One region of the Nocardiopsis sp. iso_238 genome, then DNA from elsewhere that is predicted to be linked to it. Evidence: riboswitches for the same ligand, from Rfam matches in the RefSeq annotation. Region 1 holds a riboswitch; the other holds the start of a gene.

Region 1 (5,335 bases):
CCTCGACGCCCTGGCGCTCATGGTCGACGGCGCGACCGCGATGATGCTGGAGCGGGCCGCCCGCTTCACCCCGGACACCTGGGTCCTGGTCCTGGCCGCCACCGGCGGCGCGGGCAGCCTGGTCGTGCAGCTCGCCCGCCTCGCGGGGGCCCGGGTGATCGGCGCGGCCCGGGGCGCGGAGAAGCTGGCGCTGGCACGGTCCCTCGGCGCGGAGGAGGTCGTGGACTACGCGGAGCCGGGCTGGTTGGACCGGGTGCGCGAGCTCACCGGAGGCGCGGGGGCGGAGGTGGTGGTCGACGGGGTCGGCGGCGAGCTCGGGTCGGCGTCCTTCACGGCGGTGGCCGACGGCGGCCGGTTCCTCAGCTACGGAACGGCCGGTGGTTCCTTCGCGGAGTTCGACGCGGACGAGGCCGCTCGGCGCGGGATCACCGCCCTGGGCCTCAACGACATGCAGGCCCGACCGGGGACGGACCGGAGCGACCTGACCCGGCTGGCCCTGGAGGAGGCGCGGGCCGGGCACCTGCGGCCCCACGTGGGCCTGACCCTGCCGTTGGAGCGGGCCGCCGAGGCGCACGCCGCCCTGGAGGGCCGCCGCGTCCTGGGCAAGGTGCTGCTGGTCCCCTAGGTCGGGCCCGGCGCGTGGCGGTCGGGCCCGCGCGGCCTCACATCCGGGCACGGAGCACGTCGACCTCACAGCCCGGCGCGAACGGGTCGAAACCGTGCTCGACCAGCCAGCGCACCCCCAGGAGGCTGCGCAACGACCACCACGCCCGGACCACGTCGAGGTCGACGTCGGTGCCGTAACCGGCGACGACCGCGTCGAGGTGCCCCTCGTGTCCGAGGGTCAGGGTGGCGAGGTCGAACAGGGCGTCGCCCCGGCCCGCCTCGGACCAGTCGATGATGCCGGTGACCTCGTCGCCCTCGACGAAGACGTGCTCCCTCTGCAGGTCGCCGTGCGTGAACACCGGAGTGCGCGGCCGGATCGCGGCCTCGGCCACCCGGCGGTTGCGGCTGACCAGGTCGGCGGGCAGGACGCCGTTCGCCACGAGCAGTCCGCACTCGCGGTCGAGCTCCGCCGCCCACTCCTCGGGGTCCCGGCGGCGACGGCCGGGCCAGGGAGGTGGCGGTGCCTCGTGCAGTCTCCGGACGGCGGCGCCCGCCGCGGCCCACGCCGCCGACGACGCGGGCGACGGCTCACCGAGGCGGCCGAGCGCCGTCCCCGGGAGCGCGGCGATCGCGAGCACGGGCGGCCTGCGCCACAGGACCTCCGGGGTGGGGACCGGGGCGAGGGACATCGCCTCGACCTCGGCGTCGATGCGCGTCTGGTCGGCGTCCACCTTCAGGAACACGTCGCCTACACGCAGGGTCGCGCGCTCGGAGTGGGCGACGACCACTTCAACCTCATCCATGGTCGACCAGTGTCCCGGGGACGGTCGTCGGCGTCACCGGGTTTTCGCCGCGGTCAGGCGTCGCCGCGCCGCGCGGTCAGGCGGGCCCGGAGCGCGCTGGCCGCCGCTCGCGGATCCTCGGCCTCGGTGACGGCGCGCACCACGACCACGCGGGTGGCCCCGGCGTCCAGAACCCGGTCCACGTTGTCCAGGTCGATGCCGCCGATCGCGAACCAGGGCCGGTCGGTGCCGAGCGCGGCCGCGCGCTCGACCAGTTCGAGCCCGGCCGCCGGGCGGCCCGGCTTGGTGGGGGTCGCCCAGGTCGGGCCCACGCAGAAGTAGTCGCTCCCGGGCTCCTCCGCCGAACGGGCGGCGGCCTCGGGGTCGTTGTTGGAGCGGCCGACCAGCGGGTCGGCGCCGATGATGTCGCGGGCCAGGGGCACCGGCAGGTCGCGCTGGCCGAGGTGCAGGACGTCGGCGCGCACCGCGCGGGCGATGTCGGCGCGGTCGTTGACGGCGAGCAGGGCGCCGTGGCGTTCGCACGCCTCGCGCAGGACCTCCAGGGCGGCCAGTTCCTGGCGGGCCTCCAGGCCCTTCTCCCGGAGCTGGATGATGTCCACGCCCCCGGCCAGGGCAGCGTCCGCGAACTCCGCGAGATCACCGCTCTCGGTCCGGGCGTCGGTGCACAGGTACAGAAGGGATGCGTCCAGGCGCTCGCGCAGGCTGGTTCCGTGGCTCGTCCTCACGCGCCCCACCCTAACCAACGGCCCGGGGGACGTCACCGGGGCGGTGCGTCCCCGGGCCGTGGGCGGCTCAGAAGGCCATGCCCTGGGCCCGGCGGCGGACCTCGGTGCCCCGGTTCTCGCGCATGGCCTGGATCGGCGTGCCCGGCAGGGTGTCGTCCGGCGTGAACAGCCAGCGCAGGGCCTCCTCGGTGGAGAAACCGGCGTCGGTGAGCAGCACGATGGTGCCCGGCAGGCCCTTGACCAGGTCCGGGCCGTCCAGGAAGGCGGCGGGAATGGAGAGTTCGCCACCGCGCACCACGCCCATGAGGCGGTTCTCGCGGATGAGGGTCTTGATGCGGTTGGGGCTCACGCCCAGCGGCGCGGCCGCCTCACGCAGGGTCAGCCATTCGCCGACGAGTTCGTCGAGTTCACGATCGCTTTGTGTCACCCGTCCAATCTGCCACACCCGGCCGGGCCCCGGTGACCATCGCGCCGCTCCCGGGCCCCCTGCCTGGGAGATCCCCGCCACGACCGCCCTGGACGGGTTGTCCCAGGGCGTGTTTCTGTGGATGCTTTCGCCGGTGGCGGCAGAGCCGCCATCGATGCGAGCGGCCGTCGCCCCTACTGTGCACTGCTACGCAAGCTCCGCAGCCTCGCACAGCGGGGGCCCGGCAATCTCTCGCAAGCCGTGGAGCGAGAGGCAGCCCGGTGGTAACGCGAGGACACAGCGCCGAAGGCGTCCGTTGAGGGTGGTGGCGGGCGACGGGCGGGAGGAATGATCCAGAAAACACGGCCTAGGATGGGAGTGAAGAGAGACGTCCCGCGGGAGCCGGGTGGACCCGGCTGAGAGGGAGGCTCACCGCCTCCGACCGCACGAACCTGATCCGGGTCATTCCGGCGAAGGGAGTGGAACACGGCGCCGTGCGCACCGACGAGGTTCCCCCACAGAAGACGATTCATCCCACCAATGCGGTGGTCGTGGTCGGCGGCGGCGTCGTCGGCCGGGTCACCGCCTGGCGCGCCGCCCAGCGCGGCCTGGCCGTGACCCTGGTCGAACCCGACCCCGTCACCGCGCCCTCCGAGGCCCGCGCCTCCTCGACCGTCGCGGCGGGCATGCTCACCCCCGCCACCGAGGCGGTCTTCGGCGAGGAGGAGCTCATGGAGCTCGGGGTGCGCTCGGCGCGCCTCTACGACGACTTCGTCACCGAACTCCAGGAGGCTAGCGGCGTCGACGTCGGCCACCGCCGCACCGGGACGCTGCTGGTCGCCTTCGACCGCGACGACCTCGCGGTCCTCACCGACCTGCACGCGCTCCAGCAGCGCCTGGGCATCCCCACCGAGCGGCTCACCAGCCGCGAATGCCGACGCCTGGAACCCACGCTCGCGCCCGGCGTGCGCGGCGGGGTGCTGGCCCCCGAGGACCACTCCGTGAACCCGCGCGCGCTGCTCCTGGCCCTGGCCCGTGCCGGGGAACGCGCGGGCGTGCGCGAGGTCCCCGGGTACGCGGAGGAGATCGCCTCCCCCGGCACCCACGGGGCGCGCCTGGGCGTCCGCCTGGCCGACGGGACCGAACTGCCCGCCGAGCAGGTGGTGCTCGCCGCCGGGTGCTGGGGTGACCGGGTGCGGGTGCCCGAACCGGTGGTGCCGCCGCTGCGCCCGGTCAAGGGGCAGCTGCTGCGCGCCCGGGTGCCCGCCGGAGAACCCCCGCTCGTCAACCGCACCGTGCGCGGACTGGTGCGCGGCTTCCCCGTCTACCTGGTGCCCCGGGCCGACGGCGAGGTGATCGTCGGCGCCACCCAGGAGGAACTGGGCCACGACACCTCCCTGACGGTGGGCGGGCTCTGGCAGGTCCTGCGGGACGCGCGCGAGCTCGTCCCGGGGGTGAGCGAACTGGAGGTCGTCGAGACCTGCGTGGGGCTGCGGCCGGGCTCCCCCGACAACGAACCCCTCCTGGGCCCCACCCGGGTACCGGGACTACACCTGGCCGCCGGACACTTCCGACACGGGGTCCTGCTGGCCCCAGTGACCGGGGAGGTCATGGCCGAGGCCCTCACCACCGGCGCGCTGCCCCCGTACGCGCGCCGGTTCGCAGCCAGCAGATGGACGCGTGAGCAGACGTGGGAGTAGCAGTGGAACTGATCATCAACGGACAGGCCCAGGACAGCGCGGCGACCACCGTGGACGCGGTCGTGCGCGCCCTCACCGACGCCGGGGACGGCGCCGTGCCGGGCGGGATCGCCGTCGCGGTCAACGACGAGGTGGTGCGCCGCACCGCCTGGACGGACACCGAGCTCTCCGAGGGCGACCGCGTGGACGTGCTCACCGCCGTACAGGGAGGCTGAACATGACACAGACGTCCGAGTCCGTGAACACCGCGGCGCGGATCCCGGAGGACCCGCTGGTCATCGCCGGGGTCTCCTTCGGGTCCCGGCTCATCACCGGCACCGGCGGGGCACCCTCCCTGGAGGTCCTGGAGGACGCGCTCCTCGCGTCGGGGACCGAGCTCACCACCGTGGCGATGCGCCGGATCTCCCCGGCCACCCAGGGGTCGGTGTGGGACGTCCTGGAGCGCAACGGCATCCGCCCGCTGCCCAACACCGCCGGGTGCTTCACCGCCGTGGACGCCGTGCGCACCGCGAAACTCGGCCGCGAGGCCCTGGGCACCGACTGGGTCAAGCTGGAGGTGGTCGCCGACGAGCACACCCTCCTGCCCGACCCGGTGGAACTGCTGGACGCCGCCGAGGCGCTGGTCGACGACGGCTTCACGGTGCTGCCCTACACGAACGACGACCCGGTGCTGGCCCGCCGCCTGGAGCAGCTGGGCTGCGCCGCCGTGATGCCGCTGGCCGCGCCGATCGGTTCGGGCCTGGGCATCCGCAACCCGCACAACCTGGAGCTGATCGTCGAGCAGGCCGACGTCCCGGTGATCGTGGACGCGGGCATCGGTACCGCGAGCGACGCGGCCCTGGCGATGGAGCTCGGGTGCGACGCGGTGTTGTTGGCCACCGCCGTGACCCGCGCCCAGGAGCCGGTGCGGATGGCGGCGGCGATGCGCGACGCCGTGCGCGCCGGGCGCGGCGCCCGGCTGGCCGGGCGCATCCCGGTCCGCCGCCACGCCAGGGCCTCCAGCCCCGACGTGGTCTGAGGCTCCTGGGAGGGCGCCGCCACGGTGGGGCCGGAGGCCCGGACCTGGGGCGTCCTCCCGCGTCGACACACCGCCCG
Region 2 (5,335 bases), 2.4 Mb from region 1:
CCGAGTATCCGGCCAGACAGTCGAGGTAGCGCTTGCCCTCCACGTCGGTCACCCAGGCGCCACGGCCCTCGGCGATCACGACGGGCAGGGGTGAGTAGTTGTGTGCGGACCTCGACTGTGCGAGTTCGATGTGGTCCGCGCTGGAGAGTCCCTGTCCGCCGGGGTTTCCGACGGAGTCCTGCTGTCCCAGATTCTGGGTGGTCATCTAGCCGCTCCGATCACCTTTGACCGATGGTCAGACAGTAGATACCCACCGTGGGGCCCTGTAGAGCCCCGCGGCGGGATCTCCAAGAGTTGAGCAGATGATCCGGTGAGCCCACAAGGGGTGGTGAAGATCACCGGCCGCGGCCCCGGGCCCGAAACCCCGGCACCTCCCGCCCCGGCACCCCCGCTGAGCTTGAGCGGCCCGGCGGGGCCTCCAAAGGGGGTGACGGGGGACGGTTACGCAGGTGACGCGGTACACAGCCTCCACAGCGATCGGCCGCCGCCCCGACGGGTACGTTCGCTCGTAACGAGCCACAGCCGCCGCGAGCGCCCCGCGCCGAGGACGGCTTTCACGAACGTCAGGGAGGTCATCGACGTGCCCCTACACGCGTCCCCGGACAGCCCCTTCTCCCTCGCCAACCTCATGACGGCGGTGACCGACGCCGTCCCCGACCGGATCGCGCTGGTCGCCGGAGCGCGCCGTCTCACCTACCGCGCCCTGGAAGACCGCTCCACCCGGCTGGCCCGGCACCTGGCCGCGGCCGGTGTGCGCCCCGGGGAGAACGTCGCGATCCTGTCGTTCAACCGCGCCGAGTGGGTGGAGGCCTTCCTGGGCGTCCTGCGCGCGGGCGCGGTGCCGGTCAACGTCAACTACCGGTACGTGGCGGGCGAGCTCCGGCACGTGCTCTCCGACTCGCACGCGGTGGCCCTGATCGCGGAGGACTCCCTGGCCACGACGGTGGCGACGGTCCGCTCCGACCTGCCGCGCCTGCGGCACGTGCTCCTGTTGGAGGACGGTTCCGAGCGCGACGCCTCGCTGGACGGCGTGGACTACGAGGAGGCGCTCGCCGCGCACGGACCCGACGCCGGGCACGGAGCGGCGGAACTGCCCGTGACCAGCGGCGACGACCACTACCTGCTCTACACCGGCGGCACCACCGGCTACCCCAAGGGGGTGCTGTGGCGCCAGGCGGACGTGTTCCGCGCGGCCGTGGAGCGGCGCGACCCGGGCGCCCCGCGCGCCGGGACCCCGCTGGACGTGGCCGAACGCGCCGCGCGCTGCTTCCCGCTGCGGATGCTGGTGCTGGGTCCGCTCATGCACGCCGCCGGGCAGTGGAACGCGCTGAGCATGCTGCTGTGCGGCAAACGCGTGGTGCTGTCCACGGACCGCAGTTTCCGCGCGGACCGGGTGCTGGAGCTGGCCCACCGCGAGGGCGTGCACGCGGTGCAGCTGGTGGGCGACGCGATGGCCCGCCCGCTGGCCAGGCACCTGCTGACCGAACCCGACCTGTGTCCCGACCTCACCTCGGTGCGCTCCGGCGGCACCCCGCTCACCCCCTCGGTGCGCGGGCTGTGGCGGGCCTGGCGTGAGGACGTGGCCCTGGCCGACGCCTACGGCGGTTCGGAGACGGGCGTGTGCGGTTCGGCCACCGCGCCCGACGAGCACACGAGCGTCGCGGACTCCGCGGACCGGCGCAGCTTCATGATGGGCGGCAGCATCGCGGTGCTCGACGGTGCACTGCGCCCGCTTCCGCCGGGGTCGGTCGAGGTCGGCCGGATCGCCCGGACCGGTCGGATCCCGCTCGGCTACTACAACGATCCGATCGCCACCGCGCGCACGTTCCCCACGGACGGTGAGGGGCGGCGCTGGGCGCTGTCGGGCGACTACGGCACCCGGGCCGGGGACGGTTCCATCGTGCTGCTGGGCCGGGGCAGCGTGGTGATCAACACCGCCGGGGAGAAGGTCTACCCGGAGGAGGTGGAGGCCGTGCTGAAGGCGCACCCCTCGGTCGAGGACGTGATCGTGGTGCCCTCCCCGGACGAGCGGCTGGGGCAGAGGGTGACGGCCCTGGTGTCGCTGGCCTCCGGTTCGGCTCCGGACGAGGGGGCGCTGCGGGCGCACTGCCGGGTGCGTCTGGCCGGGTTCAAGGTGCCCCGGACCGTGCACTTCGTGGACCGGGTACGGCGTACGGCGGTGGGCAAACAGGACTACCGGTGGGCGGCGTCGGTGGCCGGGGAGGACCCGGCCGCGCCCGCCGTTCCGACCTCGCCGCTGTCCGGTTCGTACCGGACCTGAGACCGTGCTCCGGTCCGCCGTCGTCACGATCTGTTTTCGGACCAAGGACCTCGCGGGCTGATACCTGACCAAAACCCCGATTCTCAGGGCTCTCGGACGTCCTCACCCCGTTCGGCGCCGCTAGAATTGGCGCAGCCCGGCCCGGGGCCTGACGGCTCTCCTCCCCCATCGCACGGCCCGGGCGGCAAACATCCGCGCGGGCCGGAGTATCGAACCGGTGGAGGTCGTCCCCGCGACCCGCGCTGTACAGCACCCCTTTGACCCGCCGGTCGACCGTGCACACGGGACCGGCGGCCCCATCAGGACGGAGGACGGCGCCCTCTCCCGGGAGACTCCCGGGCCAGCGCCCGACAACATGGCCAAGTCAGTAGGCTCCTACATCTTCAACGCGGTGCGCGGCGGGGCCGTCGGCACCTCCGAGGCACTGCCCGGCATCAGCGGCGGCACGGTCGCACTGATGGTCGGCCTCTACGACAAGCTCATCGGTGGCGCGGGCCACGTGGTCAGCGGTATCAAGCGCTACGTCACGGACGTGCCCCGGGGCCGCGGCAAGGAGCGTGCCCAGGAGCAGTTCCGCCAGGTCGACTGGTCGGTGCTCGTCCCCGCCCTCATCGGCATGGCCCTCGCACTCGTCCTGGCCGCCGTCTTCCTCGCACCGCTGGTGGAGGCGCACGCCCAGTACGCCTACGCGCTGTTCTTCGGCCTGGTCCTGGCCTGCCTGTGGATCCCCTACACCGGCGCGGGCAAGAAGTGGAAGGCCTGGCACTACGCGGTCGCCCTCGTCTTCGCCGCGCTCGCCTTCACGCTCACCGGCCTGCCCGGCGCCAACCTGCCCACGCACCCGGTGGTGGTCTTCTTCGCGGCGGCCGTCGCGATCTGCGCCCTGGTGCTGCCGGGCCTGTCGGGTTCGTTCATCCTGCTGACCCTGGGCCTGTACGAGCCGACCATGGCGGCCCTGCGCGCGGCGGACCTCCCCTACATCACCGTCTTCGTGCTCGGCATGATCACGGGTCTGGCCCTGTTCGTGAAGGTGCTCCAGTTCCTGCTGGAGAACCACCACCACATCACCCTCGTGGTGCTGACCGGACTGATGGCGGGTTCGCTGCGCGCCCTGTGGCCGTGGCAGGACGAGAACCGCGACCTGCTGCCGATGACCGACGTCCCCGTGACGCTCGCCTTCGCCGTCGGCGGCTTCGTGGTGGTCGTCGGCATGATCATCTGGGAGCAGCGCAGGCACGCCCAGCAGGAGCGCGTGGAGACCCGCCACAACGTCACCGTCTGACCGCGTGAGGGGACGGTCCGCTCCGGCGGGCCGTCCACTACAGTCGGAACCACCACAAACCAACACTGATGCCGGGGCCGCGAGGCCCCGGCGGCGCGGGGTGCCGGAGAGACTCCTCCCGGCTGAGAGCACACCCGTCGAACCTGCCCTAGTTCGTACTAGCGAAGGAACGCCAATGAGCGCGTACAACGTCGTGTCCATCGCCGGAAGCGACCCCAGCGGGGGCGCCGGCGTCCAGGCCGACCTGAAGTCGTTCTCCGCCCACGGAGTCTTCGGGATGACCGTGGTGACGGCGTTGACCGCCCAGTCCACACGCGGGGTCACCGGGGTCCACGGTGTCCCCGCGTCCTTCGTCACCGACCAGATGGACACCCTGTTCACCGACGCGACCGTGCACGCGGTCAAGGTGGGGATGCTGTCCACGTCCGAGGTCACCGAGGCCGTCGCGTCCGCCGTGGACCGCTACGGGCTGCCGAACGTGGTCGTGGACCCGGTGATGGTCGCCAAGAGCGGGGACCGCCTCCTGGAGCGGTCCGCGATCGAGGCGCTGCGCTCCGTCCTGCTGCCGCGCGCCGACCTGCTCACCCCCAACCTTCCCGAGGCCGCCGACCTGCTCGGCGAGACCGAGGCCACCAGCCTCAAGGAGATGCGGGGGCAGGCCGAACGCCTCCTCGAACTCGGTCCGCGCCGCGTCCTGCTCAAGGGCGGGCACCTGCCTGGTGAGGAGAGTGTCGACCTGCTGGTCGACGGGGTCGCGGAGCCGGTCGAGTTCCGCGCCGGGCGGGTGGCCACCCGCAACACCCACGGCACCGGCTGCACGCTCTCCTCCTCGATCGCCGCGCTGCTCCCCCAGCGAGCGGACACCGTGGCCGCCGTGGCCGACGCCAAGGCCTACCTCACCGAGGCCCTGCGCCGCGCCGACGAGATCGACGCGGGCGGCGGCCAGGGACCGGTGCACCACTTCCACGCCTGGTGGTGACCGGACGACGCCAGACAGAAGGGGGGACCGGCCACGGCGGCCGGTCCCCCCTCTCGTCGGCCGGGGGAGGTCCCCGGCCGAGCGGGCACTACTTGCTGACGTCCTCCATGATCACGTCCGGGTTCCGCCAGTCCTTGTGGCTGAAGAACTTGCGCGTCTCCGAGCTGATCAGCCCGGACAGCAGGATCAGACCCACCAGGTTGGGCAGCGCCATCAGACCGTTGGCGATGTCGCTGAAGAGCCACACCGAGTCCAGGTTGGCCACCGAGCCCACGAAGATGACGACGATGAAGAGCAGGCGGTAGGGCAGGACCATGCGGCGTCCGCCCAGGAACTCCACGCAGCGCTCACCGTAGTAGGACCAGCCCAGCAGGGTGCTGAAGGCGAACACCGTGACGGAGAGCGCCACGATCACGGCACCGGCCGACCCCATCGAGGGGCTGATCGCGCCCAGCCCCTCCGTCATGGCCTGCGAGGTGAGCAGCGAGCCGTCCTCGGCCCCCTCCACCTGCCACACCCCGGTCACGATGATGACCAGGCAGGTCATGCTGACCACGATGATCGTGTCGATGAAGGTCTGGGTCATGGAGACCATGGCCTGACGGACCGGCTGGGTGGTCTTGGCCGCGGCGGCCGCGATACCGCCCGTGCCCAGACCGGACTCGTTGGAGAAGATGCCGCGCGCGAAGCCCAGTTGGAGGGCGAGCAGGACTCCGGCTCCGGCGAAGCCACCGGTCGCCGCGGTCCCCGTGAACGCGGAGGTGACGACCAGCTGGAGCGCGGGAAGCAGCGA

The links. Region 1 has a riboswitch for thiamine pyrophosphate ahead of thiO (glycine oxidase ThiO). Riboswitches for the same ligand answer to the same signal wherever they lie in the genome.
Region 2: it holds a riboswitch for thiamine pyrophosphate, as region 1 does, so the genes downstream of both, thiD (bifunctional hydroxymethylpyrimidine kinase/phosphomethylpyrimidine kinase) here and thiO (glycine oxidase ThiO) in region 1, are expected to answer to the same signal.

Annotation. Positions count from the first base shown of each region.
Region 1 is NZ_CM149668.1:2,045,292-2,050,626, reverse strand. Features, by position in the region: gene AC0VYL_RS09150 (zinc-binding dehydrogenase) at 1-625, shown strand, start outside; gene AC0VYL_RS09145 (phosphotransferase) at 663-1,409, opposite strand; gene thiE (thiamine phosphate synthase) at 1,463-2,134, opposite strand; gene AC0VYL_RS09135 (Rv2175c family DNA-binding protein) at 2,202-2,561, opposite strand; TPP riboswitch at 2,926-3,036, shown strand; gene thiO (glycine oxidase ThiO) at 3,035-4,240, shown strand; gene thiS (sulfur carrier protein ThiS) at 4,243-4,455, shown strand; gene AC0VYL_RS09120 (thiazole synthase) at 4,458-5,258, shown strand.
Region 2 is NZ_CM149668.1:4,474,699-4,480,033, forward strand. Features, by position in the region: gene rocD (ornithine--oxo-acid transaminase) at 1-205, opposite strand, end outside; gene AC0VYL_RS20225 (acyl-CoA synthetase) at 581-2,281, shown strand; gene AC0VYL_RS20230 (DUF368 domain-containing protein) at 2,637-3,563, shown strand; TPP riboswitch at 3,650-3,750, shown strand; gene thiD (bifunctional hydroxymethylpyrimidine kinase/phosphomethylpyrimidine kinase) at 3,739-4,542, shown strand; gene AC0VYL_RS20240 (alanine/glycine:cation symporter family protein) at 4,631-5,335, opposite strand, start outside.